Corallococcus sp. EGB: one gene and its partner. Each later gene encodes a partner of the first gene's protein in a complex. Links are inferred from orthologs where the notes say so. Each region holds a gene or a part of one and is shown on either strand. Other genes may lie near its edges. The genes, in order: accD and KYK13_RS19620.

Region 1 (9,049 bases):
AACAGGGCCCGCATCATGGGCCCCCGGTCCTTGTCCGCCACCACGCCGAACACCAGGTGCAACGGCCGCCCGGCGTAGAGCGTGCGCAGGGCCTCCAGCAGCACCGCCACGCCCGCGGGGTTGTGGGCGCCGTCCACCACCACCGTCGGACCGTGGGCCACCTCCTCCAGCCGCCCCGGCCAGCGCGCGGTGGCCAGGCCTTCACGCGCGGCCTCCGGCGTCACCCCCACGCCCCGTGCCTGGAGGGCCTCCAGGCACGCCAGGGCCACCGCCGCGTTCTGGTGCTGGTACGGCCCCCGCAGCGCGAGCGTGAGCCCGTCGAGCGACCAGTCAGTCCCCCGGTACGAGAGCGTCCCATCGGCCCCGGGGACGATGCGGAAGTCGCGGCCCTCCAGTTGGACGGGCACGGCCAGCTGCTCCGCGCGGCGCAGGAGCGAATCCAGGGCTTCCGGCTCCTGGCGGGACAGGACCACGGGCACGCCGGGCTTGAAGATGCCGGCCTTCTCCCCGGCGATCTCCCGGAGCGTGTGTCCCAGGTACTCCATGTGGTCGAAGGACACGGGGGTGACGCACGTCACGACGGGGCTCGCGGCGGTGGTGGCGTCCAGCCGTCCGCCCAGGCCCGTCTCCAGCACGGCCACGTCCACGCGCTCGCGGGAGAAGTGCCAGAGCGCGACGACCGTGCCGAACTCGAAGTACGTCATCGGCTCCGACAGCGCGGACGGGTAGCGCTCCAGGACCTCCAGGATGCGCTGCCCGAAGACGGCGTCCGGGATGTCCGCGCCCGCCACGCGGATCCGCTCGTTGACGCGCACCAGGTGCGGGGACGTGTAGAGCCCCACGCGGTGGCCGGCGGCCTCCAGCGCGCGCGCCACGAAGGCGCAGGTGCTGCCCTTGCCGTTGGTGCCGGCGACGTGCAGCGCCGGAGAGTCGCGCTCCGGGTGGTCCAACGCGCAGAGCGCGTCCTTGACCCGCTCCAGCCCCAGCTTGATGCCGGAGGGGTTGAGCGCCTGGAGGAAACGGAGGGCCTCCTCGGGAGTGCGCGGCGCGTCCATGGCGTGGAGGCCCGCGGGCCTACCCGAGCATGCCCATGAGCTGGCCCAGCTTCCCGCGCAGGTCCTTGCGGTGGACGATGGCGTCGATCATCCCGTGGTCCAGCAGGAACTCCGAGCGCTGGAAGCCCTCCGGCAGCTTCTGGCGGATGGTCTGCTCGATGACGCGCGGGCCGGCGAAGCCGATGAGGGCCTTGGGCTCCGCGAGGATGATGTCGCCCAGCCAGGAGAAGGACGCGGCCACGCCGCCCGTGGTGGGGTTGAGCATCACGGAGATGTACGGCTTGCCGCTGGTGCGGAAGCGCGCGATGGCCGCGGACGTCTTCGCCATCTGCATCAGGGAGAAGATGCCCTCCTGCATGCGCGCGCCGCCGGAGGCGGAGAACACCACCGCGGGGCACTTGAGCTCGAAGGCGCGCTCGAAGACGCGCGTGACCTTCTCACCCACCACGGAGCCCATGGAGCCGCCCATGAACTCGAAGACGAAGCAGCCCACGGAGACGGGGCGGCCCTCGATGCGGCCCACGCCGGAGATGAACGCGTCGTTCTCCTCCAGGTTCTTGCGCGTGGACTTGATCCGGTCCTTGTACTTCTTGGTGTCCGTGAAGCCGAGCGGGTCCTGGGGCTCCAGCTCCTTGTCGAACTCCTCGAAGGAGTCCGGATCCAGCGTGGCCGCCAGGCGCGCGCGGGCCGTCCAGGCGTGGTGGTGTTCGCAGTGCGGACACACCATCCAGTTCTTCTCCAGCTCCTGACGGTAGATGATCTCGTCGCACTGCTCGCATTTGGCCCAGAGGCCCTGCATGCGGGAGGGCTGGGGCTCGGCGGCTTTCTCTGCGTCGACGGCGATGCGGGGCTTCTTGGAGAACCAGGCCATGAGGCTTGGGGGTTAATCCGACCGTCGCGGGCCGTCAATACCTCCGTACGGCGCGGCGCGGCACGACGGCCCCTAGAACTGGAAGGTCTCGCCCAGCTCCAGGACGTTCACGGGCAGCGCGGCCAGCTCCTTCTTGAGCTGGGGCACGAAGGCGGGCTTCAGGTGGTAGAGCAGCACCTGGGCGCCGTTGCGGTCGAACTTGCGCAGCTCCGAGCCCACGGTGGCGGGCGTCAGGTGGCCGGAGATGTCCGCCAGGGCCTGGAGGCTGTTGGGGAAGCTGGCCTCCAGGAGCAGCGCCTTCAGGTTCTTCGTGGCGTTGAGGGCCTTCCACAGCTTGTCCGTGGGGCCGGTGTCACCGCTCATGGCGAGCGCGGATCTGCCGTCGCTGATGATGAAGGCGCACGACTCCACGGGGTGGCTCACCGGCACGCTCTTCACGGTGTAGGGCCCCACCTGGAAGGTGCTGCCGGCGCGGAAGGTCTTGATGGCGAGGACGGGCTTGTGGCGCGTGGGGATGCGCGTGAAGTCCGGCCACAGCGCGTTGTTGAACATGTTCTCGCGCAGCGCCTTGGCGCACTCGCGGGAGGCATGGATGGTGACGGGCCTGTCCCTGCGGCCGATGACCAGGTCGGCGAGCAGCGGCAGGTCCTTCACGTGGTCGAAGTGGCTGTGGCCGACGAGGATGTCGTCCACCTTGCAGAGCTGATCCAGCGAGAGCGTGCCGGTGAGGGCACCCGCGTCCAGCGCGAGCACGTCGTCCACGAGGAAGCACGTGCTCCTGCACGTGGGAAGCTCGCCGCCGTGGCACCCGAGGACTTGCAGCTTCACGCTAGAGGTCTCCGAACTTCCACTTCATCTCGAGGTAGTTGAGGAAGTCATGCAGCCGGCCCGTGTCATACACGGTGACCCTGTCACCGCTGCGCTCGATGAGGCCCGCGCGCTCCAGGCGCTCCAGCATGCTGCGCACGGCGGGCTCGCCCACGCCGATCTGCCGGGGCATCTCCCGGATGGCGAAGTCCACCTCCACGCCCTCCTCCAGCGGCCGGCCGCGCGTCTGGCAGGCCTGGAGGATCTGGTGCACGACGCGGCTGGCGGGGTCGCCGTGGAGCAGGTTTTCAATCTGGGCGTCCGCCTCGGACAGGCGCTCGGCCAGCTTCTTGATCATCCGGACGGCGATCTCCGCGTTGCCGCGGATCATCGCCTCGAAGGTCTTGGGGTCGATGACGAGCAGCTTCGCGTCGTCATGCACCACGGCGGAGGCGTTCCGGGGCTTGTTGGAGATGATGGCCATCTCGCCGAAGAATTCGCCCGGGCCCAGCACGGCGAGCGTCTTCTCCACGTCGCGCACGCGCTTGGAGATGGCGATCTTCCCGGACTGGATGACGAACATCTCCTTGCCGATCTCTCCCTCGCGGAAGAGCTCGGTGCCCTTGGGGAACTCCTTGCCAAAACGTTGAAAGAGGGTTTCCTCGGCGCCCATCTGGCCCGCGAGTCAATCAGCCCCCATCCCACCGGTCAAATATCCCAGACCGATATCGCGCGGGCGCCCGGGGGCGACAGGCCGCCACAAACCCGACACGTCCCTTCCGAGGCCCGAGACAGGGGCCTTGGGGAGGGGTACAAGGCCGCCCCGTGGGAACGACCTACAAGCAGTCCGGAGTAGACATCGAGGCCGGCGACGCGTTCGTCGAGAAGATCAAGCCCCATGCCGCGCGCACCACGCGCCCCGAGGTGGTCGCCGGGGTGGGTGGATTCGGCGGCCTGTTCGCCCTGCCGCCCGGCAAGTACCAGGCGCCGGTGCTGGTGGCGGGCACGGACGGGGTGGGCACCAAGCTGAAGGTGGCCTTCCTGGCGGGGCGGCACGACACGGTGGGCATCGACCTGGTGGCCATGTCGGTGAACGACATCCTCACCTGTGGCGCGGAGCCGCTGTTCTTCCTGGACTACTTCGCCACGGGGAAGCTGGAGGTGGACGCCGCGGCGGAGGTGGTGAAGGGCATCGCGCTGGGCTGCGAGCAGGCGGGGTGCGCGCTTTTGGGCGGGGAGACGGCGGAGATGCCGGGCTTCTACGCGCGGGGCGAGTACGACGTCGCGGGCTTCTGCGTGGGCGTGGTGGAGCGCTCGGCCATCATCGACGGCAAGGCGGTGAAGCCGGGGGATGCGCTCATCGGCCTGACGTCGTCGGGGCTGCACAGCAACGGCTACTCGCTGGCGCGCAAGGTGCTGCTGGACGACGCGAAGCTGCCCCTGGACATGACGCCGCAGGGGCTGGACCGGCCGCTGGGTGACGCGCTGCTGGAGCCCACGCGCATCTACGTGAAGGACGCGCTCGCGCTGTGCCAGGCCGTGAAGGTGAAGGGCATGGCGCACATCACCGGCAGCGGCATCCCGGGCAACCTGCCCCGGTGCCTGCCGGACGGGACGCGCGCGGTGCTCAGCGAGTCCACGTGGAGGAAGCCGGCCATCTTCGACCTCATCGCGAAGACGGGCGGCGTGGCGCGCGACGAGATGTTCAGCACGTTCAACATGGGCCTGGGCCTCATCGTCGTCGTGGCGAAGGAGGACGTGGCGAAGGCGCTGGAGGTGCTGCGCGCCCGGGGCGTGGAGGCGTCCGAGGTGGGCCGGGTGGAAGCGGGCCAGGGCGAGGCCACGGCGGTCATCGAGCCATGAGCGCGCGGCGGGCGCGGCTGGGGGTGCTCGTCAGCGGCGGCGGGAGCAACCTGCAGGCGTTGCTCGACGCGGCCGGGCAGGCGGACTACCCGGCCGAGGTGGCGTGCGTGGTGTCCAACGTGCCCACGGCGTTCGCGCTGGAGCGCGCCCGGAAGGCCGGCGTGCGCGCGGAGGTGGTGGACCACAAGGGCTTCGGGTCGAAGGCGGACTTCGAGGCGGCGGTGCTCGGCGTGCTGGCGGACGCGGGCGTGGAGTGGGTGTGCCTGGCGGGCTTCATGCGGCTGGTGAGCGCGGACTTCCTGAAGCGCTTCCCGGGGCGCGTGCTGAACATCCACCCTTCCCTGCTGCCCGCGTTCCCGGGTCTGCATGCGCAGAAGCAGGCGCTGGAGCGAGGCGTGAAGGTGGCCGGGTGCACGGTGCACTTCGTGGACGCGGGCACGGACACGGGCCCCATCATCGCGCAAGCGGCGGTGCCGGTTCTGCCGGACGATGACGAGGCGAGCCTGAGCGCGCGCATCCTCGCGGAGGAGCACCGGCTGTATCCGCTGGCCGTGCGGCTGGCGGTGACGGGCGCGGTGGCGCTGGATGGGCCGCGCACGAAGGTGGACGCACGCGTGACAGGCGATGGCACGGCGCTGCGCAGCCCGGGTGCTCCGAAGTGACGAAGGCCGTGGAGCACGCGCCCTCCCGTGGAGACGATGCATCGGCGCGTGAGGCTCGCCGCGAGGCCCTGCGCGCGGCGCCCACGGTGCTGGTCAGCGCGTGTCTGCTGGGCGAGGCATGCCGCTATGACGGGCGCTCACAGCGCTCGGAGCGCGTGCTCGCGGCGCTGGAGGGCAAGGCCGTCATCCCCATCTGCCCGGAGGCCGCCGCGGGCCTGGGCATTCCGCGGCCTCCCGTGGATCTCGCGGGAGGCACGGGCGTGGACGTCTGGGCCGGCCGCGCGCGGGCCCTCACGCGGGAGACGCGCGAGGACCGCACCGCCGCGTTCCAGGCGGGCGCCCAATTGGCCCTGGAAGCCGCGCGGCGCTTCGAGGCCACCGTGGCGCTCTTGAAGGAGAAGAGCCCCTCGTGCGGCAGCCAGCGCGTCTACGAGACGGGCGTGCTGCGTCCGGGTGAAGGCATCACCACCGCGCTCCTGCGCGAAGACGGGCGCACCGTCGTGAGCGACGAGGACCTGTAGTCACCCTCGCGCGGGCAGCTCCAGCTCGTCTCCCGGCCGCGGCGCGAAGCACGACTCCACCTCCGCGTCCGTCACCTCCGCGAGCGTGGCCGGGCTCCAGCGCGGCTTCTGGTCCTTGTCCACCAGCACCGCGCGGATCCCCTCCTGGAAGTCCGCTCGCCGGGTCATCGCCTGGCTCAGCCGGTACTCCATGCGCGCCGTCGCGTCGTAGTCCTGCCCGCGCCCGATGCGCAGCTGCCGCAGCGTCACCCGCAGGCTCATGGGCGACATGCGCAGCAGCGTCGCGCGCGTCTCCTCCGCCCACGCCGTGCCCTCGCGCTCCAGCGCCGCGAAGAGGTCCTCCACGCGGCTCCCCTGGAAGCACCGGTCGATGACCTCCGCCCGCGCCGCGAGCCCCGGCGCACCGGCGTCCTGATGGAAGCCCTGGAGCACGCGCGCCGCCACCTCACGCCCCGGCCTGCTCCAGTCCGCGGCCACCAGCGCCGCCACCACGTCCTCCAGCCGCGAGGACTCCGTGCGGTGCGTCGCGTACCCCAGCCACAGCGCATCCGCCGCGTCACAGCGCGCACCGGTGAGCCCCAGATACGTCCCCGACTCGCCGGGGAAGCGCGGCAGGAACCAGCCTCCGCCCACGTCCGGGAAGATGCCGATGGCCGTCTCCGGCATCGCGAGCACCAGCTTCTCCGTCACCACCCGGAAGGCGCCGTGCATGGACAGCCCCAATCCACCGCCCATGCAGATGCCGTCCACCAGCGCGATGAAGGGCTTCGGGAAGTGGTGGATCCGATGGTTGAGCGCGTACTCAGCGAGGAAGAACTCGCGCGACAGCGACGGATCCGACCGTGCGACCGAACTGGCCACCGCGCGCACGTCTCCTCCCGCGCAGAAGGCCCGCCCTCCCGCGCCGCGGATCACCACCGCCTTCACGGATGGATCCGCCGCCCAGGAGTCCAATCGGGGATGCAGCACCCGGCACATCTCCAGGGAGAGCGCGTTGAGGGCCTTCGGCCGGTTGAGGGTGACCATGCCCACCGCGCCCCGCGTCTCCAGCAGCACGTCCTCGCTCATGCCGTGGGGGATATCAGCCCGGGAGGGGCTCGCAGGGGAGATTCGGGGGTGACATGGCGGCAGAAATCGGTATTGGGAGGAACATGACTTCCGCAGCCGCCCCCCTGCTCGCCGCCGTCTTCGACATGGATGGCACGCTCGTCGACAACATGGACTTCCACAATCGCGCCTGGGTGACCCTCGCCCGGAAGCTGGGGCTGGATGGCCTGACCGCGGAACGTTTCCAGAACGAGTTCGCGGGCAAGAAGAACGAGGAGATCCTCCCGCAGCTGTTGGGCCGCGCCCTCTCCGTCGCGGAGCTGGACGCGCTCGCGGAAGAGAAGGAGTCGCACTACCGCGCCATCTACCGGCCGTACCTGGCGCTGCACCGGGGCGCGGAGGGCTTCCTGCACCGCCTGCGCGACGCGCGCCTTCCCCTGGCCGTGGCCACCGCCGCGCCGCAGGACAACCGCGAGCTGGTGCTGGACGGGCTCGCCGTGCGTCCGCTCTTCACCTGTGTCGTCGGCGCCGAACAGGTGGAGCGCGGCAAGCCCGCGCCGGACATCTTCCTCGCCGCGGCGAAGGCGCTGCAGGTGCCGCCCGAGTCGTGCCTGGCCTTCGAGGACGCCATCAACGGCGTGCTGTCCGCGCGCGCGGCCGGCATGGTCACCGTGGGCATCACCACCACCACGACCGCGGAGGCGCTGAAGAACGCGGGGGCCCACTACACCGCCCCGGACTTCGACTCGCTGCCCCCGGAGCTGCTCGCGCGCCTCTTCGAATCCCGGGCCTGAGGGCACACACGCCCCACCCCGGGTCCAGGCTCCCAGGGGAAGCGGGTCGCCAAAAGGGCGCCAGACGCGGTGACGTTGTGTAGTGTTCGGTGGCCATGTCGACGTCCGCCGCCAAACTCAAGCTCCCCTCGGGCCCGTCCCGGCACGTGTACGACGTCATCGTGTTGGGCAGTCAGGTCGGAGGCGCGCTCGCCGCCGCGCTCCTGGCGAAGCGCAGCCACCGCGTGTTGCTGGTGGAGCACGACGGCATGGGGCCCGGCTACGAGCACGACGGCTTCGTGCTGCCCTACGCCCCGTTCGTCGCGCCGCCCCTCAAGGCCATGCCCGCCGTGGAGGAAGCCCTCACCGAGCTGGGGCTGTCCACCGTCATCGGCCGGGCGCTGCGCCCGCACGCGCCGGAGCTCCAGCTGGTGCTGCCGAAGAACCGGGTGGACCTGTCCGGGGACGCCACCCGCCGCCGCGCGGAGCTGACGCGCGAGTTCGGCGAGGCCGGCGAGGGCATCCAGGGCGCGCTCACCGGCAGCGCCGCGCAGCACGAGGCCACCGACGCCTTCTTCAAGGCCGGGCCCCAGCTGCCGCCCGACGGCTTCTTCGAGGGCTGGAAGCTCAAGGGGCAGATCAAGGAGCACCCGGCCCTGGAGGCCGCGCCCCGGCTCGCGGGGGATGATCCGGCGCTGTCGCTGGTGCGCGGCCTGCTGCCCTTCCTCGTCCACCTGGAGAAGCCTGGCGCGCCCCTGGCGCAGACGCGGGCCCTGTCCCAGGTGCTCACCGCGCCATCCACCTACCCCGGCGGCATGGACGCCCTGCGCGACGTGCTCACCCGCCGGCTGACGGAGCTGGGCGGCGACGTGCTGGGCCGCGACAACCCGGCGGGCTTCATCGTGGAGGAGCTCGCGTTCGAGGGCAGCAAGTTCTCCGGCGTGAAGCTGGTGCGCTCGGACACGCTGTACCGCGCGTCGTGCCTGGTGACGGCCACGGACTCCGGGGCGCTGCGCCGGCTGGTGACGGACAAGAAGCACCACCGCGGCCTGCTGGAGCACCTGGATCAGTCCAACATCAAGTCGCTGCTCTTCAGCGTGAACTGGGTGGTGCCGGAGGCGGCGCTCCCGCGCGGCATGGGCGAGCTGGTGCTCCTGGACACACAGGACCCGGAGCTGGGCCCGCTGCTCGTGCAGCAGCACCCGGCGCGCACCGCCGGGGCCACCGGGCACAAGGACGTGGAGGGCGTGCGCGTGGTGTGCGCGGGCGCCTTCGTCCCGGCCTCCGCTCGCGAAGAAGGAGAGGAGCACCTCCGGGCGCTCGCGAGCCGCATCGAGGAGCACCTGGACCGGCTGATGCCCTTCACGAAGCAGCACCGCGCCCTGCGCTCGGTCCCCTACCTGGACGCCGGGGGGGTGCGTGGCAGCCGGCTCATGCCCCACCCGCTCTA
Region 2 (15,623 bases), 1.6 Mb from region 1 along the record:
AAGCGCAGGGGGGTGCCCACGGGCGCGACGACACGCTCGGGCACCACGCGGCAGGACCTGGCCGTATCGCTCGGTGCGGGCGTCACGCAGGACCCGCTGCGGCACACCCTGCCGCCGGAGCACTCCGTGTCATACCTGCAGAGCGCGGGGACGCAGCGGCTGGCGTCACAGCGGCAGCCCAGCGGCTGGGACTCGCACGCGGAGATGGCGTTCAGCTCCCCGCGGCGCTCCGCCGAGCAGTCGAGGTCCGTCCGGCACGCGGGCTCACAGCGCGAGAGGGCGGTGTTGCAGAAGAAGAGCGATGGATCCTTGCAGTCCTGATCCACCGTGCAGGCGTCGTCCGTCCTTCCGCCGTGGATGAACGGCACATCCAACTCGGACATCCCGCAGCCCACGGCGCACGCCAGCAGGCATGCGAGCACGACGCCGGGAATCCGGACCGGATGGGGGATGGAACGCATGGGAACTCCGAGGGGGACCGGCCTTGCCCCGACCTTACAAGGGGAAGGGCCGTGACGCGACCGGGGATGACACCAGCCCCGCATTCGCCGGATGCCCGGAACCGGGAGCCTCCGGGTAAATCGGCCGGGCGGGCAGGAAAGTGTCGGTTGGCTTCCGGCGCCAGGAGTTCCAGAATCGCCCGACGATGGCGCGCAGTGAACCGAAGACCTTGGAGAGCCTGATGCCGCGGGTGCTGGCGCGCCTGGCGGGAGAGTCCGGCCGCGCGTCGTCGCTCATGCCCCTCTGGACCGCCGCGGTGGGAGAGAACATCGCGCGCCACAGCCACCCGCACCAACTGGAAGGCGCCACGCTGATCATCTCCGTGGAGAGCGCCGAGTGGGCCCAGGTCCTCTCCCGTCAGGCCGACTCGCTGCGGGAGCGGCTCAACGAGAAGCTGGGCCCCGGCAAGGTGACGACGCTCCTCTTCCAACTGGAGTCGCGATGAGGGGCATGCTCCTGGGCCTGCTGCTCGCGAGCATGGCCGCATCCGCCGAGCCCCCCTCCGCCGCGGTGGCCTCCCTCGCCGTCCCCAACTCCGCGAGCCCGGACCTGCCGCCCTCCACCCCGGAGGAGACGCCCCAGTCGCAGGAGGCCCGGGCCCGGCTGCACGTGCTGCGCGAGTTCGAACGCGTGGGCCGCCGCGCGCCCACGAACGACAAGGCGCTGGAGGTCGCGGCCCGGAGGCTCGCGCGCGAGGCCCTGACCCAGTTCACCACCGGCGCCCCGGACCTGCTGACGTTGACGGAGGCGGTCAGCGACTCGGGCGCCGCGGATCCATCCCCCAAGGTGCTGGTCATCCGCGCCTGGGTGCACTCGCACGCCATCGAGACCTTCCTCGCCCGCCAGGACTTCAACGGCGAGCGCGTGAGCCACTTCGGCGTGGGCGTGGCCTTCCTGGGCGAGCGCGCCGCGCTGGTGCTGCTCACCGTGGACCGCAAGGCGGAGGTGCTCCCCTTCCCCCGCGCCATCGCCAAGGCCGGGACGGAGAAGCGCGTGTGCGGCCGGCTCGTGCCGCCGCTGCGCAGCCCGCAGGTCTTCGTCACCCGGCCGGACGGAGAGGTGGAGAGCGTGGCCCTGAGCCGCGCGCCCTCGGGCACCAACGGCTTCTGCGCGGGGGTGACCTTCGCGACGCCCGGCGGCTACACCGTGGAGGTGGTGGGCCAGGCCGATGCCGGGCCAGAGGTGACGTCGCTGTTCCTCGTGCAGGTGGGTACCCGCGCCGCGCGCGGTGCACAGGAAGCCCAGCGCGAGCCCACCACGCTGGCCGAGGCGCGCACCGCCCTCTACGAGCGCATCAACACCCTGCGCCGCGCGCACCAGCTGCCGGAGCTTTCACCGGATCCGACGCTGGAGGACGTGGCGCTGCGCTACAGCGCTCGGATGGCGACGGAGGGCTTCTTCGCGCACATCGCGCCAGACGGCTCCACCCTCACCCGCCGCCTGCCGGAGGGCACGCGCTACGTGCGCGCCGGAGAGAACCTGGGGCTGGCGGCGGGCCCGCTCGCGGCGCACTTCGGCATCGAGCACAGCCCCGGCCACCGCAAGAACCTGATGGACCCCGCCTTCCGCTTCATGGGCGTGGGAGTGGTGTTCCAGAAGGTGGACGGCCGGGAAGAGGCCGTCGTCACGGAGGTCTTCACGGCGGCGTCGCCTGGCGCGGCGCTCCCCGCGGACCCGGTGTCTGACGTCTACGAGGCCCTGTCCCGGCACCGCGCCACCCTCAAGCTGCCGCCCTTGGTGCGCAGCGAGGCGCTGGAGCGGCTGGCACGCGACCATGCCCGCCGCGCGCTGGCGCAGGACGAGCCGGGCGCCGGAGGCGACGATGCGTCCCCCCTGCACGAGCGGGTGTTCTCCGCGCTGCCGGACGCGGGCACCGCGTCGGTGGACTTCTTCGTCGTGGGAGACCCGAGCGCCGTGCCCGAGTCACGCAGCCTGGCCACCGCCGCCAACACCCGGGTGGGCGTGGGGCTGGTGCGGGGCAACTCCAAGCGCTTTGGCCAGGGCCAGTACTGGGTGGCCGTCATCTACGCCGCGGTGCCCTGAAGCAGCGGCTCCGGGTGGCACGTCCACGCGGACGCCGGCCACGACCGGACTTCGGGCGTGACCGGGGGAACTCCGGGAGCGGGCCCAGGTGGAAACGGGCCGGATGTCAGACGTCCCGGTTAGACAGGACGGCGCTGCGTGGCGTACGCCTCCAGCCCCATCTGCGGAGGAGCCAGGTTGGCGTACATCGGGCACTTCATGCACGTGAACGACTGCCAGCCGCGACGCACGGCCTCATCGAGGCAGTTGTCGTAGTGGTTGCAGTTCAGGTTGCGATGCGACTCGACGCCTGCCCGCTTCGGGCCGGCTTCGGGATTGATGGTCTGCGGCAGATCGGATGGACACGGCTTCATGGAGCCTCCCCTATGAGCTGTTTCCCCCCCCGAGGTCTGTGAACGAGCAGTGCTACCGACGACAGGTCTGACTGACACACATCGGTCCGGAGTAGCGCTCAACAGCGGCGCAACGTAAGGATTCCCTCCGGAGAGCGCAACGGGTCGACAACCCCGCGGGACCAGCCCGCGGCGGCGGGATCTAGGACTTGTCGGGCCGACTGTCAAACCGACCCCCGCCCACCTGGTGGGGAATGTCGACTGCAAATCTCTCGTTCCGGAGCCGCAAGGCCGCGAATTGAAAGGAAGAATCTCATGAGTTGGACCGGCTGGGTGGCGGGTTGGGTGGCGGGGGTGGCGCTGGGGCAATCCCCCACGACACTCGAGGCCGTCCGGCTGCACCGGTCCGACGCGGCGGCGCTCGCCCAGGCGGAGCTCGCGACCTGCGAGCAGGCGAAGTGCCCGGATGCGGGGAGGCTGGGCCTGCTCGCTGGCACGCTCGTCCTTTCGGACGGGGACGCGGCCCTGGCCCGGGACCTGCTCACCCGGCACGCGGCCCCCGCGCCCCTGGAGTCCTTCCATGCCTTCTACCTGGGACAGGCGCGCTTCTACTCGGGCGACCCCGACGGCGCGGCGAAGGACTTCGAGCGGGCCCTGGAGAAGGCCTCCCCGGCCCTCGCCGTACGTGCCCGCGCCCGCCTGGGGGAGTCCCTGTTGGACGCCCACCGCCCCAAGGACGCGGCCCCGGTGCTGGAGTCCGCGGCGGCGGCGCAGCCCACCCCGGAGCTGCTCTTCCAGCGCGCCCAGACGCGCGCGGCCACCGGCAACGCGGCGGGCCTTCGCGCGGACCTGAAGTCGGTGGCGCTGCGCTTCCCCACCCACCCGTACGCGGACGCGGCGTTGGAGCAGCTGGCCGCGCTGAAGCCCCCGGTGACGCTCACCCTCCCCGAGCACCTCCAGCGCGCCAGGGGATTCCTCTCCAGCGACGCGGCGAAGCGCGCCGAGGAGGAGCTGGCCACGGCGGAGAAGCGGGGGCTGGTGAAGGGCGCTCCCGCCCAGGCGCAGGTGGCGCTGCTGCGCGCGCAGGTGCTCTTCGCGCTCGGCAAGCGCGAGGACGCGGAGAAGGCGCTCGCGGTGGCGCGCAAGGGGCCGCCGGCCATCGCCGCGGAGGCCGCGCTGGTGGTGGCGCGCCGGGCGCTGCGCTCGGACGACAACGAGAAGGCGCGCAAGCTGATGGCGGCGCTGGACAAGGCCTATCCGTCCCAGGCGGCGGGTGAGGAAGGCGCGTTCTTCGCCGCGTGGTTGGATTTGCAGGGCAGCCGCTTCGAGGACGCGGCGAAGTCCTTCGCCGACTACGAGAAGCGCTACAAGGGCTCACGCCGCCGCGATGAGGCGATGTGGTTCCGAGCCCTCGCGCACATCCGGCTGGAGCAGTACGCGAAGGCGCGCCAGGCGCTGGACGACCTGGTGACGGCCTACCCGAAGACGTCCCTGGCGCCGCAGGCCCGCTACTGGATGGCGCGCACGGAGGAGCTGTCCGGCGGCAAGGCGGCGTCCGTGGGGCCCGCCTACGAAGCGGTCATCACCGCGGCGCCCGCGTCGTTCTACGCGCTGCTCGCCACGGAGCGCCTGCGCGAATCGGGGCGCACGCCGCCGGAGGCCTTCCCACAGCCTCCGAAGCAGCTCACCCTCCCCCGCCCGCCGGAGCTGGAGCTGGCGGTGGCGCTGACGCGCGCGGGCCTCTTCCGCGACGCTGCGGACGAGGTGCAGTCGCGCGTGTCGGACCTGCGCTCCGCGGACCAGGCGCTGCCGTTCGCGCACGCGCTCCTGCAGTTGGGGGAGTTCGGCCACGCGCACGTGGTGGCGGCGCGCTACCTCTGGGGCCGCGCCTTCGGGTCCAAGGCCCCGGACGCGCTGGCCGCGTTCTACCCGCGCGCGTTCGCCCAGGCGGTGGAGACCGAGGCCACGCGGCAGGCGCTGGATCCGTTCCTCGTGTGGGCCATCATGCGTCGTGAGAGCGCCTTCAGGCCGGAGGTCATGAGCGCGGCGGACGCACGCGGCCTCATGCAGATCATCCCGCCCACGGCGACGGCGATCGCCCTGAAGATGGCGGAGCCCGCGCCCGCCCCGGCGGACCTCTTCGCCCCGGAGCGCAACATCCGCTACGGCGCGTGGTACCTGTCGCAGCTGATGAAGCGCTTCGCGCACCCGGCGCTCGCGGCGGCGGCCTACAACGCGGGGCCCAAGGCGGCGGTGCGGTGGGCGCAGGAGCGCGGCAGCATGCCCCTGGACCTGTTCGTGGAGTCCATCCCGTACCGGGAGACGCGCGGCTACGTGAAGCAGGTGCTGGCGGACCTGTACCTCTACCACCGCTTCTACGAGAAGAACGGCACCGAGGCCCGGCTGGCCATGAGCGTCCCCGCCCCCACCACGGACGGCGTCGGCTTCTGATGCCCGGGTGACGGCTCAGGCGCCGCGCGAAGCCCGCCGGCGCTCGATTTCGTGCTCCAGCGACTGCACGACCTCCGACAGCGGCATGCTGCTGGAGTCCACGTGCACCGCGTCCTCGGCGGGCTTCAGGGGCGCGACCTCGCGGCCGGAGTCCGCGGCGTCGCGGCGCGTCTGGTCCTGGAGGACGCCCTCCAGGCTGCTGTCCACGCCTTTCTGGAAGAGCTCTTCGAAGCGGCGGCGCGCCCGGACCTCCGGGTCCGCCTGGAGGAAGAACTTCACGTCCGCGTCCGGGAACACCACCGTGCCGATGTCCCGGCCCTCCAGGATGGCGCCCGTCGGAGCCTCCAGCGCCAGCCGCCGCTGGAGCGCCAAGAGCCCCGCGCGCACCACCGGCCGCCCGGACACCTGCGACGCGCCCATGGAGATGGGCGGCGTGCGGATTTCCCCCGACACGTCCTCGCCGCCCAGGAAGACGTGGTTCTCCTCGCCCACCACCTGGAAGTGGATGCGCACGCGCCCGAGCAGCTCGCCCAGCTTCGCGTCGTCGTCGAAGGCGATGCCCTCGCGCGAGGCCATCAGCGCCACGCAGCGGTAGATGGCGCCCGTGTCCACCAGCGCGAAGCCCAGCCGCCGCGCGAGCAGCTTGGACACGGAGGACTTGCCCGCCCCGGCCGGCCCGTCGATGGCGACGATGAACGGCCGAGCGCTCACGAGAGGACCTCCTTGAGCGCGGCCACGCAGCGCGCGTTCTCCTGGGGCGTGCCCACGGAGATGCGCAGGCACGTCGGGTGGCCGTTGCCCGCCATGGGCCGCACGATGACGCCCCGGCGCAGGAGCTGCTCGTACACCTCCGCGGACGGACGGTGGCAGTCCACGAAGACGAAGTTCGCGTGGCTGTCCGTCAGGGTGAGCCCCAGCTTCGGCAGCTCCTCACCGAAGTAGCGCAGGCCCACGCGGTTGTTCTCCCGCGTGCGCTCCACGTGCGCCGTGTCCTCCAGCGCGGCCATGCCCGCCGCCTGCGCCACCGTCGTCAGGTTGAACGGCATGCGCGTGCGGTGCACGTAGCCCGCGAGCTTCGCGTCCATCACCGCCGAGCCCAGCCGGATGCCGGCCAGCCCGTGGATCTTGCTGAAGGTGCGCAGCCCCACGAGGTTCGGGTACGCGTGGAACAGCTCCACGGCGCTCGCGTAGCCGGGCCAGTCCACGAACTCCGCGTAGGCCTCGTCGTGGACGACGAGCACGTCCTTGGGCACCGCCTGGAGGAACGCCTCCAGGTCCTTGCGCCCGAACGTGGTGCCCGTGGGGTTGTCCGGGTTGGCCAGGAACACCATGCGCGTGCGCGGCGTGACGGCGCGGGCCATGGCCTCCAGGTCGTAGCGGAATCCCTCGCGCATGGGCACCTCCACGAACGCCCGCCCGTGCGCCTGCGCGGAGATGCGGTACGCCGGGAACGAGCCCTTGCACAGGAGGAGCTCCTCCTCCGGCGTCGTGAACGTGCGGATGAGCAGCTCGATCAGCTCGTTGGAGCCGCTGCCGAGCACGACCTCCTCGGGCTTCACGCCCAGGTGCGCGGCAAGCCGGCGCACCAGGTGGAAGCTCGTGGCGTCCGGGTAGAGGTTCACCTGGGCCGCCGCGTTGCGCATGGCCTCCACCGCGCGGGGCGACGGGCCCAGCGGGTTCTCGTTGGAGGCCAGCTTGATGACGCCCTTGAGGCCGTACTCCCGCTCGGTCTCCTCGATGGGCTTGCCCGGAACGTAGGCCTTGAGCGTCTCGACGTAGGAAGGAACGAGCGGTCGCATGGGAAGGAGCCCCTACTTGCCGGAGAACATGCCGAGTGCGCGGAACTTGTCGTAGCGGTCGCGCACCAGCGCGTCCGGCTTCAGCTCCGCCAGCTGCCCCAGGTGCTTGCGCAGGGCCTTGCCCAGCGCTTCCGCCGCCTTGGCCGGGTCGCGGTGCGCGCCGCCCGGAGGCTCCGGAATCACCTCGTCGATGATCTTCATCTCCAGCAGGTCCTGCGCCGTGGGGCGCATCGCGTCCGCGGCCTTGTCCGCCTTGGTCGCGTCGCGGAAGAGGATGGAGGCGCAGCCCTCCGGGGAGATGACGGAGTAGACGCTGTTCTGGAACATCAGCACGCGGTTGCCCACGCCGATGGCCAGCGCGCCACCGGAGCCGCCCTCGCCCACCACGGTGGAGATGATGGGCACGCGCAGGCGGCTCATGACCTCCAGGTTCATGGCGATGGCCTCCGCCTGGCCACGCTCCTCCGCGCCGATGCCCGGGTACGCGCCCGGCGTGTCCACGAAGGTGAGGATGGGCTTCTCCATCCGCTCGGCCAGCTCCATCAGCCGGCGCGCCTTGCGGTAGCCCTCCGGGCGCGGCATGCCGAAGTTGCGCGCCATGTTCTCCTTGGTGTTGCGCCCCTTCTGGTGCCCGATGACCATCACCGTCTTGCCATCGAAGCGCGCGAAGCCTCCGACGATGGACGGGTCCTCGCCGAAGTGCCGGTCGCCGCACATCTCGAAGAAGTCCGTGAAGAGGTGCTGGACGTAGTCCAGGAAGTACGGGCGCGCGCTGTGCCGCGACAGCTGCACCACCTGCCAGCGGGACAGGTCGCTGAAGATCTCCGACTGGAGCTTCTTCGCCTTCTTCTCCAGCTTCGAGATCTCCGAGGAGAAGTCCACGGATCCGCTGGTGGAGAGGGCCTTGAGCTCCTCGATCTTCTTTTCCAGCTCGATGAGCGGGCGCTCGAAGTCGAGCGCGTAGCCAATGCCGGTTGCCATGGCGCCGAACTAGCACCAGGGTTCAGGCCAATCAACGCGCAAGCGGTTACGCACCCCTGGAATGTCCAGGGGGGCCGCCCGTCTGGTGAAACATGGTCCTTGCCCTGTCCCTGCTGGCCGTGACGCTGTCCGCCGCTCCCGCCGGGCCCCCTTCCGGCCGGGCCCTCAACACGCAGGGGTTCCGCCTCTACCAGTCCGGCCGCTACGGCCAGGCCCTGGAGAAGTTCCAGGAGGCTGCACGGGCCACCCCGGACTATGCCCTGGCCCACTACAACGCCGCCGCCACCCTGGGCGTCCTGCGCAAGCAGGGCAAGGTCTGCGAGTACGGCGCCCACCGCGACGTCATCGTGGAGAAGCTGGCCACCGCCGTGCGCCTGGACCCGCGCCGCCTCCAGCGGGCGAAGGACGACCGGGACCTGGACGTCATCCGGGACACGCTGGGATGGCAGAAGCTGCTGGGCCGCACCCCGGAGAAGGAGGCCGACGTGCCGGCCCTCCTCAGGGCGGTGTCCTGGTACGGCCCCGGCGTGGGCGTCTACGGCACCACCCGGACCCTGAAGTTCCAGGACGCAGGCCGCGTGGAGCTCTGGAAGAAGGACGTGGACGCCTCCGGCTCGGCTCACGAGTCGCGGACCCCGGGCACGTACACCGTCCGGGGCCGCACGGTGGAGGTGAAGCTCCCGGGGAGCGCGCCCGTCACCGGGACCCTCGGCGCGGGCGGCGCCCTCACCTTCCCGGAGCCCCTGGGCACCTTCACCGACAGTCCGTCGGAGTGTGACGCCTGACGTGAAGTGACGACCCGTTCACGCCTGCACACCCCGAGGGGGCGCCGCCCTGGCACGCGTCCTCGCCGGTGCGCAGCTTCCCCGGGGGAGCGGAACGGGGGGAAGCAGTGCACCGACTCAACGCAAGACACTGGGGGCTCGTCGCCATGATCGCGGCTGCCCCCGTCGTCCTCGCCTTCATGCTGGGAGCCGCCGCGCCGCGGCTGCTGGAGCCGGTGCTGGGCACTCCGGTGGGCGGCCTGAGCTGGCTGCTCGCCACGGTGCTGGGGCTCATGGGCGGCGCCCTCTTCGCGCGCATCCTCGCGGCCCTGCAGCGCCCGCGCATCCAGGCGTCCCCGGTGCTGCGCGTGCTGGGCACGGTGGGCGGCGCCAGCGTGGCGGTGACCCTGTGCATCGTGCCGGCGGTGGCGCTGATGCTCCTGGGGCCAGGATGGGTGCTCCATCAGCACCTCGCGGTGCCGGAAGCCCCGACGGGGCGCTCACTCAAGGCGAGCGCCCTGGACCTGCTGGAGCAGGCGCGGCGGGCGTATCCCCACCGGCTGCCCCTGTCCCAGCTCATTCCGGGGCCCCACTAGGGGCGCACGGCAATCACGGCGTCAGGCCGCCTTGATCTTCGCCGGCGGCGCGGACAGGGCGTACCAGGCGGTGCGGAACGCCTTCAGCTCGCGCAGCCCCGCGGGGTGACGGCCCAGCGCGGGCGCCATCGTCACGGGCAGGCCAATCTTCTTCTCCATGGCCTTGGCCGCGTTCAGCTCCAGCTTGCGGCGGTTCTCGCACTTCTCGCAGGTGGACTTGGGGCCCACGCGGTTGACGAGCACCCGCTCCACCTGGAGCTTGCGCTCCTTGAGGTACTCCACCAGCCGCTCGGTGCGGGACGCAGCCAGGTCCTCGCCGCGCGTGACGACCACGAAGCGCGACTCGCTGGGGGACGCCAGCGCGTCCTCGAAGCGCTTCACGTGCTTGAGCATCGCCGCCAGCTCATCCGCCAGCTCGCCCAGGCCCTTGGCCCGGTGCTTGTTGAGGATGCCGTGCAGCGCGCCCAGCCACGCCTTCGCCGTATCCGCCAGCTCCACCACGCGGACGTTCATCACCTGCGGCGACGAGTCCACCACGATGCGCTTGAACCGCTCCTGCACCAGCGCGTCCGTCAGCACGGACATGGCCGCCAGCTCGTCGATGCCCGGGGGCGCGCACTCCAGCAGGTTGCGCAGGTAGAGCAGGTCCGCCGGCACGTCGTTGCCCGCCTTGGGCGCGCCCTCGAAGGCCTTCTCCGCCTTCTCCTTCAGGCGCTTGCGCAGGGCGTTGAACCACCCCGCCATGTCCAGCTCGCGCGCGTACAGGCCCTTGGTGCCCTTCACCTGCGTCTCGGTGTCCGTCAGGCGGCTCTGCAGCACGTCCGACAGCGAGTGCGCGGGGTCCGTGGAGATGAGGAGCACCGGTCCCTCCTTCTCCGTCAGCGTCACCGCCGCGGCGGCCGCGCAGGAGGACTTGCCCACCCCGCCCTGCCCCACGAAGAAGATGAGCCGCGTGGGAGGCAGCGGCGGCGCCGCGATGGGCGGCATGGACGGGGCGCGCACCAGCGCCGGAGGCCCTTCGGCCGCGCTGAACTCCAGCGCCTTGGTCTCCTTGCCCGCCGCCCACTCCTTGGCGAACTCCTTCAGCCCGTCCAGCCCCCGGGGCGCCACCTCGCGGCGGCCCAGCAGGTTCACGGGCACGTTCTTGTCCAGCGCCTGGTACTTGCGCACGTGCGGCGCCTGCAGGCCCCGGCGGCCCTGGCACGCGGGGCAACCCTGGTGGTCCTCCACCTGGTTGACCACCACCTCCGTCACCGGCAGCCCGCGCTCGCGCAGCTGGGTGAAGTACATGCGCGTCTGCGCTTCGGGCACCGGCTCCGCCAGCGCCACCAGGTGGAAGGCCGTGCGCGCCGGATCCTTCAGCAGCGCCAGCAGCTTCTCCGCCTTCTGGCCCACCTGCTCCAGGAAGCCGCCCGAGGACTCCGCCGCCGCGGCGGCCGCCGCCTTCTTGCCCTTGCCGCTGGGGGCCGGGGCGGCGCGGTCCTGGCCCGCCTTCACGAAGCCCAGGAACTTGCGCAGCTGCGCCGGCAGATCGAACAGGCGCAGCGTGTGGCTGGTGGGCGCCGTGTCCACGACGACGCGGTCGAAGTCACCCGAGTCCAGCAGGTCCACCACGTGGAAGAGCGCCACCAGCTCCTCCAGCCCCGGCACCGCCTGCTGGTAGAGCTTGCCCAGCTCCTCTTCCGACAGGTGCGTGCCCTTCACCGCCGCCTTCGCCAGCGCCGGCAGGTACTCCGCCAGGAACGGCTTGAGCAGCGCGGGCGGGTTCAACTCCGCGCCGAAGAGGCCGCCCTCGCCCTTGCCCGCCTGCAGCTTGGTGGGCTTCGCCGGCAGCTTCTTCTTCACCAGGTCCGACAGGGACTGCACCGGATCCAACGAGACGACCAGCACCCGGTGCTTGGGCACTTCTTCGGAGAGCCTCACCGCGTACGCTGCCGCAAGCGTGGTCTTGCCGACCCCGCCCTTGCCGCCGAAGAAGTGAAGAACTCGCGCGTCGCTCATTGCGTTGTGGCCTTCCTTGTGCCCCCCCGGCGGCACCCCAGATGACTCACGTCGGACAACCGCCCCGTGGGGGGCGGACGTGGCCCGAAGTGACACGTCCCGGCCGGGCCCTCACCAACGGGTGGGAGAGGCCCGGAGGATCCCCCGTCCAGGGGGGAAAAGTCAAGAATTGACAGGGGTTTTCGAGACCTCCCCCGCCCGTTTAAACCGGCTTGGGGAGCCCCCGTGCGCGCCCTCCAGGAGCCCTGCCAAGGGCCCGGAATCCGGGCCTTCCTGCCTACCCGTCAGGTCAGCGGCGGCCTCCGCCGGTCCACCCGCCCCGGGGAGCCGCGGCGGATCAGCGGATGAGGAAGCTGCTGGCCCCCAAGGGGCCCTCGTTGCCCTGTCCCCCCAGGGGGCCGCCCCCGCCTGGGGCGCCCTGGGCGCGGTTCTCCGCCGCGTAGCGGTTGAGCTTGTTGTAGAGCGTCTTCTCGCTCACCCCCAGCACCTCGGCGGTGCGGGCCTTGTTGTTCCCGTTCCGCTGGAGGCTGCCCAGGATGTACTCGCGCTCCACGGCGTCCAGGCTCAGGCCGAACGGCAGCTTGAACGTGTGGCGCTCCGGGGACTTGCCGGCCATGTCCGGCGGCAGGTGCTCGCGGGTGATCAGCTCCCCGTCGCAGAGGATGACGGCGCGCTCCACGGCGTTGCGCAGCTCGCGGATGTTGCCCGGCCAGTCGTAGTTCTTGAGCACCTCCATCGCGTCCGGGTGCACGCCGGAGACGCGCTTCGCGGAGTCCCCGCGGAACTTGTCCACGAAGTGCTGGACCAGGATGGGCACGTCGTCCCGGCGGTCGCGCAGGGGCGGCAGGTGCAGCTGGAACACGTTGAGGCGGAAGTAGAGATCCTCGCGGAAGCGCTGGTTCTTGATCTCCTGCTTCAGGTCGCGGTTCGTGGCGGACAGCACGCGCACGTCCACTTCGATTTCCACCTTGCCGCCCAGACGGCGCAGGCGCCCCTCTTCCAGGACGCGCAGCAGCTTGGCCTGCAGGTCGATGGGGATCTCACCCAACTCGTCCAGGAACAGCGTGCCGCCGTGGGCCATCTCGAAGACGCCCGGGCGGCGCTGATCCGCGCCGGTGAACGCGCCGCGCTCGTGGCCGAAGAGCTCGGATTCAATCAGCGTCGCGGGGATGGACGCGCAGTTGATGGCGATGAAGGGCTTGTCGCGGCGCAGGGACAGGTTGTGCACCGTGCGGGCGACGACCTCCTTGCCCGTACCGGACTCGCCGCTGATGGAGACGCTGGCCTTGGAGGGGGCCACCTTCTCGACCATCTCGATGACCTTGCGCATCGCGGTGGAGCCGGCGATGAGGTCCGAGGAGCCCAGCTGCTTGAGGCGGCGCCGCAGCGTCTGCACCTCGCGCAGGGTCTCCTTCTTCTCCAGCGCGCGGTCGATGCAGACCTTGAGCCGCGCGGTGTCCAGCGGCTTCACGATGAAGTCGTAGGCACCCTCGCGGATGGACTCCACGGCGGTGTCGATGGTGCCACGGCCGGTGAGGAACACCACCGGGCAATCCGGCAGCTCGTCGCGCAGGTTGCGCAACAGCCAGAGACCATCCGTCTCCGGCATGGCGAGGTCCGACAGGACGACGTCGGGCCGGAACTCACCGGCCTTGCGGAGGGCGTCATGCCCGTCGAACGCGGTCTCGACCTTGTGACCCCAGGCGGACAACATCTCCGCCAGTGCCTCGCAGGTCTCACGTTCGTCATCCACGGCCAGGATTCGTGCGCTGCCCAAGGTGAAAACCTCCACTGCGATGAAGCGTGATGAAACCGGATGGAAGACCGTCCGCGCCCTGAAGGGGGAAAGCTCAGGCGCGCGGAAACACGAGGCGGCACGTCCCCGCCTGGACGACGAACTCGATGCCCAACTGGGCCGCACGGAGCGTCAGCGCGGCGACGGTGTCCCTCGCCCGCTCGGGCGCCGAGGAGCCGTCCACCACCTCCAGCACCGCCGCGGAGCCCTCGGCGCGGACCGCGACGACCACGGTGGCGCCGGACTCCGCGCGCTGGAAGGCGCGCATCAGCACCTGCACCAGGAAGAACCCCAGCTCGGTGGTGTCGTCCATGCGGGCCTGCACATCCGGCTCGATGACGCGCTGGACCTGCAGGCGGCGCCGGCGGCTCTCATGACCGAGCACGTCCAGGGCCTTGCCGGTGGCATCCGACAGCGGCGCGTCCCCGGAGGGCCCCGCCCCTCGGAACACGATGAAGTCGGAGAAGAGCTTCAGCAGGCTGTCCACGCGGGCGATCTGCTCGCGCATCGCCTTGAGGTTCTTCTCCTGCGTGGCCGGGACCTGGCCGGACTCACCCTTGAGCTTCTCGGTGAGCACCTCGAGATGGATGGCGAGCGCGTTGAGCGGGTTGCGCACGTCGTGCAGCAAGCTGTCCATCAAGGGCGGAACCGCGTCGTAGCGGGCCGCGCCCACCACAGGGTCCGACACATCCTGGACAGAAGGCACACTGCTTGCCATGGCTGATGAGCTAACCACCTGGAACTCCTAGGAATTTCCGTCTCCCCACCCCCGCCGCCGCCCTACCGGAGCCAGGATTTAGGGAGCACCCCCGGGATCGTCAACCCTGGGTCGGTAATTCTTGCCGGAGTTCTAAAATTCCCGTGTCGGAACGGCCACTTAGGACCGCTCCCAAGTGTCACTCAACGAACGGGAACCCGCTTCCGGGCGATCAGCGCGTCCAGGGATTGTCCACCCCTGGACAGCGCGTTCGCCCTCAGGTGCCCGTGGCGGGGGCCGGGGGCTGCGCGGCGGCGCCGATGCCCACGAGCTGGAGGCCCAGCCGGGCCGCGTACTCGAAGATGCGCGGGTCCCGGTAGAACTCACCGAAGACGATGCGGGTGCAGCCGCTGTTCGCGATCAACTTGAAGCACGGCCAGCACGGACTGGCGGTCGTGTAGATGGTCGCCCCGTCGATGGAGACGCCGTTCTTCGCGGCCTGGATGATGGCGTTGGCCTCCGCGTGGACGGTGGCCACGCAGTGGCCGTTCTCCATCATGTGGCCCACCTCATCGCAGTGGGGCAGGCCGCGGATGGCGCCGTTGTAGCCGGTGGACAGGATGGTCTTGTCCCGCACCAGCACCGCGCCCACGTGCTTGCGGTCACAGGTGGCGCGGGTGGCCACCTGCTGGGCGATGTCCATGAAGTACTGATCCCAATTGCCCCGAGCGGCCATGCGGCTCAACCCTCCAGACGATGTGCCCGCAGCTCTAACGCCGGATCCGCCCCGGACCAACTTCTCGGTCCGGGGCTGTTGGATCAGCGACTCGCGGTCTTCTGGGGCCCCGCCTCGTCCGCGTCCGCGGAGCGCTCCAGCAGCCGCCCGAAGCCCTTGGCCTGGAGGAAGCCGCGCACCTTCGCGCTGGGTGCGGCGAAGGTCTCACCGGGCATGGGCACGTCGAAGCTGAAGTTCTGGGACGCGACCTCGAAGTCCACCTTCGCGGTGCGGTAGCCCTCCACGATGGCCAACAGCCGCCCCGTCTCCAGGCTGAAGATTCCGCCGCCAGAGGCGCCGTACCCGATGGGCGCGTCCGTCTTCAGCATGCGCGGGTGCTTCGTCTGCTGATCCCACTCCACCTGGGACACCATGCCGCCGGAGATGGACAGCGCGCGGCCGTAGGGGGACGCCGCCACCACCACGTCCTCGCCCGGCTCCAGCTCGTCATCGGCGGCCAGGTCCGCCACGGGCCACGCCACGCCCGACACGCGCAGGAGCGCCAGGTCCAGGTCCGGCACCTGGCCTTCGGCCACCACCTCCGCCAGGTACTCGTGCGACTCCGCGCGGCGGTCCAGCACCACCTTGAGCACGGGCGCCTTCAGGTCGCCCTGCTCCACCGCGTGCGCGTTGGTGAGCACATAGCTGACGGGCCCGGACTCACCGGCCTCCGTGCCGATGACGACCCCCGACGCCGAGCGGCGCACCTTGCCGTCCTCCGTCGTCACCAGCCGCACGTTGAGCGGGAGGATGCGCCGCACCATCGCCTTGCGAGTGGGCGGAGGCGTGGGCTCGGGGCGGGACAGCGCCCGCGCCACCTGCACGGGGGCTTGCGTGTGCGCCGCGACCGGGGTGTCCGCGGAGGACTGCGACGGGCCACTGGCGCAC

Evidence for each region.
Region 2: the proteins of accD (region 1) and KYK13_RS19620 are in contact, whole or in part, in a solved structure (PDB 8UXZ), measured with the Escherichia coli proteins. The link is inferred for Corallococcus sp. EGB from one-to-one orthologs.

Annotation. Positions count from the first base shown.
Region 1 is NZ_CP079946.1:6,265,144-6,274,192, forward strand. The notes cover bases 1-2,929. They hold accD (acetyl-CoA carboxylase, carboxyltransferase subunit beta), read right to left. Parts: upstream 1,927-2,929; coding sequence 1,075-1,926; downstream 1-1,074. Other genes in these bases: KYK13_RS25755 (folylpolyglutamate synthase/dihydrofolate synthase family protein), read right to left, coding at 1-1,055; KYK13_RS25765 (MBL fold metallo-hydrolase), read right to left, coding at 1,999-2,754; KYK13_RS25770 (Crp/Fnr family transcriptional regulator), read right to left, coding at 2,756-2,929. Outside these bases: more of KYK13_RS25770, read right to left, coding at 2,930-3,406; purM (phosphoribosylformylglycinamidine cyclo-ligase), read left to right, coding at 3,559-4,596; purN (phosphoribosylglycinamide formyltransferase), read left to right, coding at 4,593-5,258; KYK13_RS25785 (DUF523 domain-containing protein), read left to right, coding at 5,348-5,779; KYK13_RS25790 (enoyl-CoA hydratase/isomerase family protein), read right to left, coding at 5,780-6,847; KYK13_RS25795 (HAD family phosphatase), read left to right, coding at 6,931-7,620; KYK13_RS25800 (NAD(P)-binding protein), read left to right, coding at 7,716-9,049.
Region 2 is NZ_CP079946.1:4,673,535-4,689,157, reverse strand. The notes cover bases 6,124-9,117. They hold KYK13_RS19620 (acetyl-CoA carboxylase carboxyltransferase subunit alpha), read right to left. Parts: upstream 8,108-9,117; coding sequence 7,139-8,107; downstream 6,124-7,138. Other genes in these bases: KYK13_RS19610 (hypothetical protein), read left to right, coding at 9,039-9,117; KYK13_RS19615 (tetratricopeptide repeat protein), read left to right, coding at 8,200-8,892; hisC (histidinol-phosphate transaminase), read right to left, coding at 6,124-7,126. In the rest of the region: KYK13_RS19655 (carboxypeptidase regulatory-like domain-containing protein), read right to left, coding at 1-461; KYK13_RS19650 (DciA family protein), read left to right, coding at 647-946; KYK13_RS19645 (CAP domain-containing protein), read left to right, coding at 943-2,544; KYK13_RS19640 (hypothetical protein), read right to left, coding at 2,664-2,897; KYK13_RS19635 (transglycosylase SLT domain-containing protein), read left to right, coding at 3,192-5,327; cmk ((d)CMP kinase), read right to left, coding at 5,343-6,038; more of hisC, read right to left, coding at 6,035-6,123; more of KYK13_RS19610, read left to right, coding at 9,118-9,467; KYK13_RS19605 (ArsA family ATPase), read right to left, coding at 9,489-11,468; enhancer binding protein Nla6, read right to left, coding at 11,806-13,245; KYK13_RS19595 (histidine kinase dimerization/phospho-acceptor domain-containing protein), read right to left, coding at 13,319-13,981; KYK13_RS19590 (cytidine/deoxycytidylate deaminase family protein), read right to left, coding at 14,238-14,696; KYK13_RS19585 (serine protease), read right to left, coding at 14,780-15,623. UniProt on the Escherichia coli protein: Component of the acetyl coenzyme A carboxylase (ACC) complex. First, biotin carboxylase catalyzes the carboxylation of biotin on its carrier protein (BCCP) and then the CO(2) group is transferred by the carboxyltransferase to acetyl-CoA to form malonyl-CoA.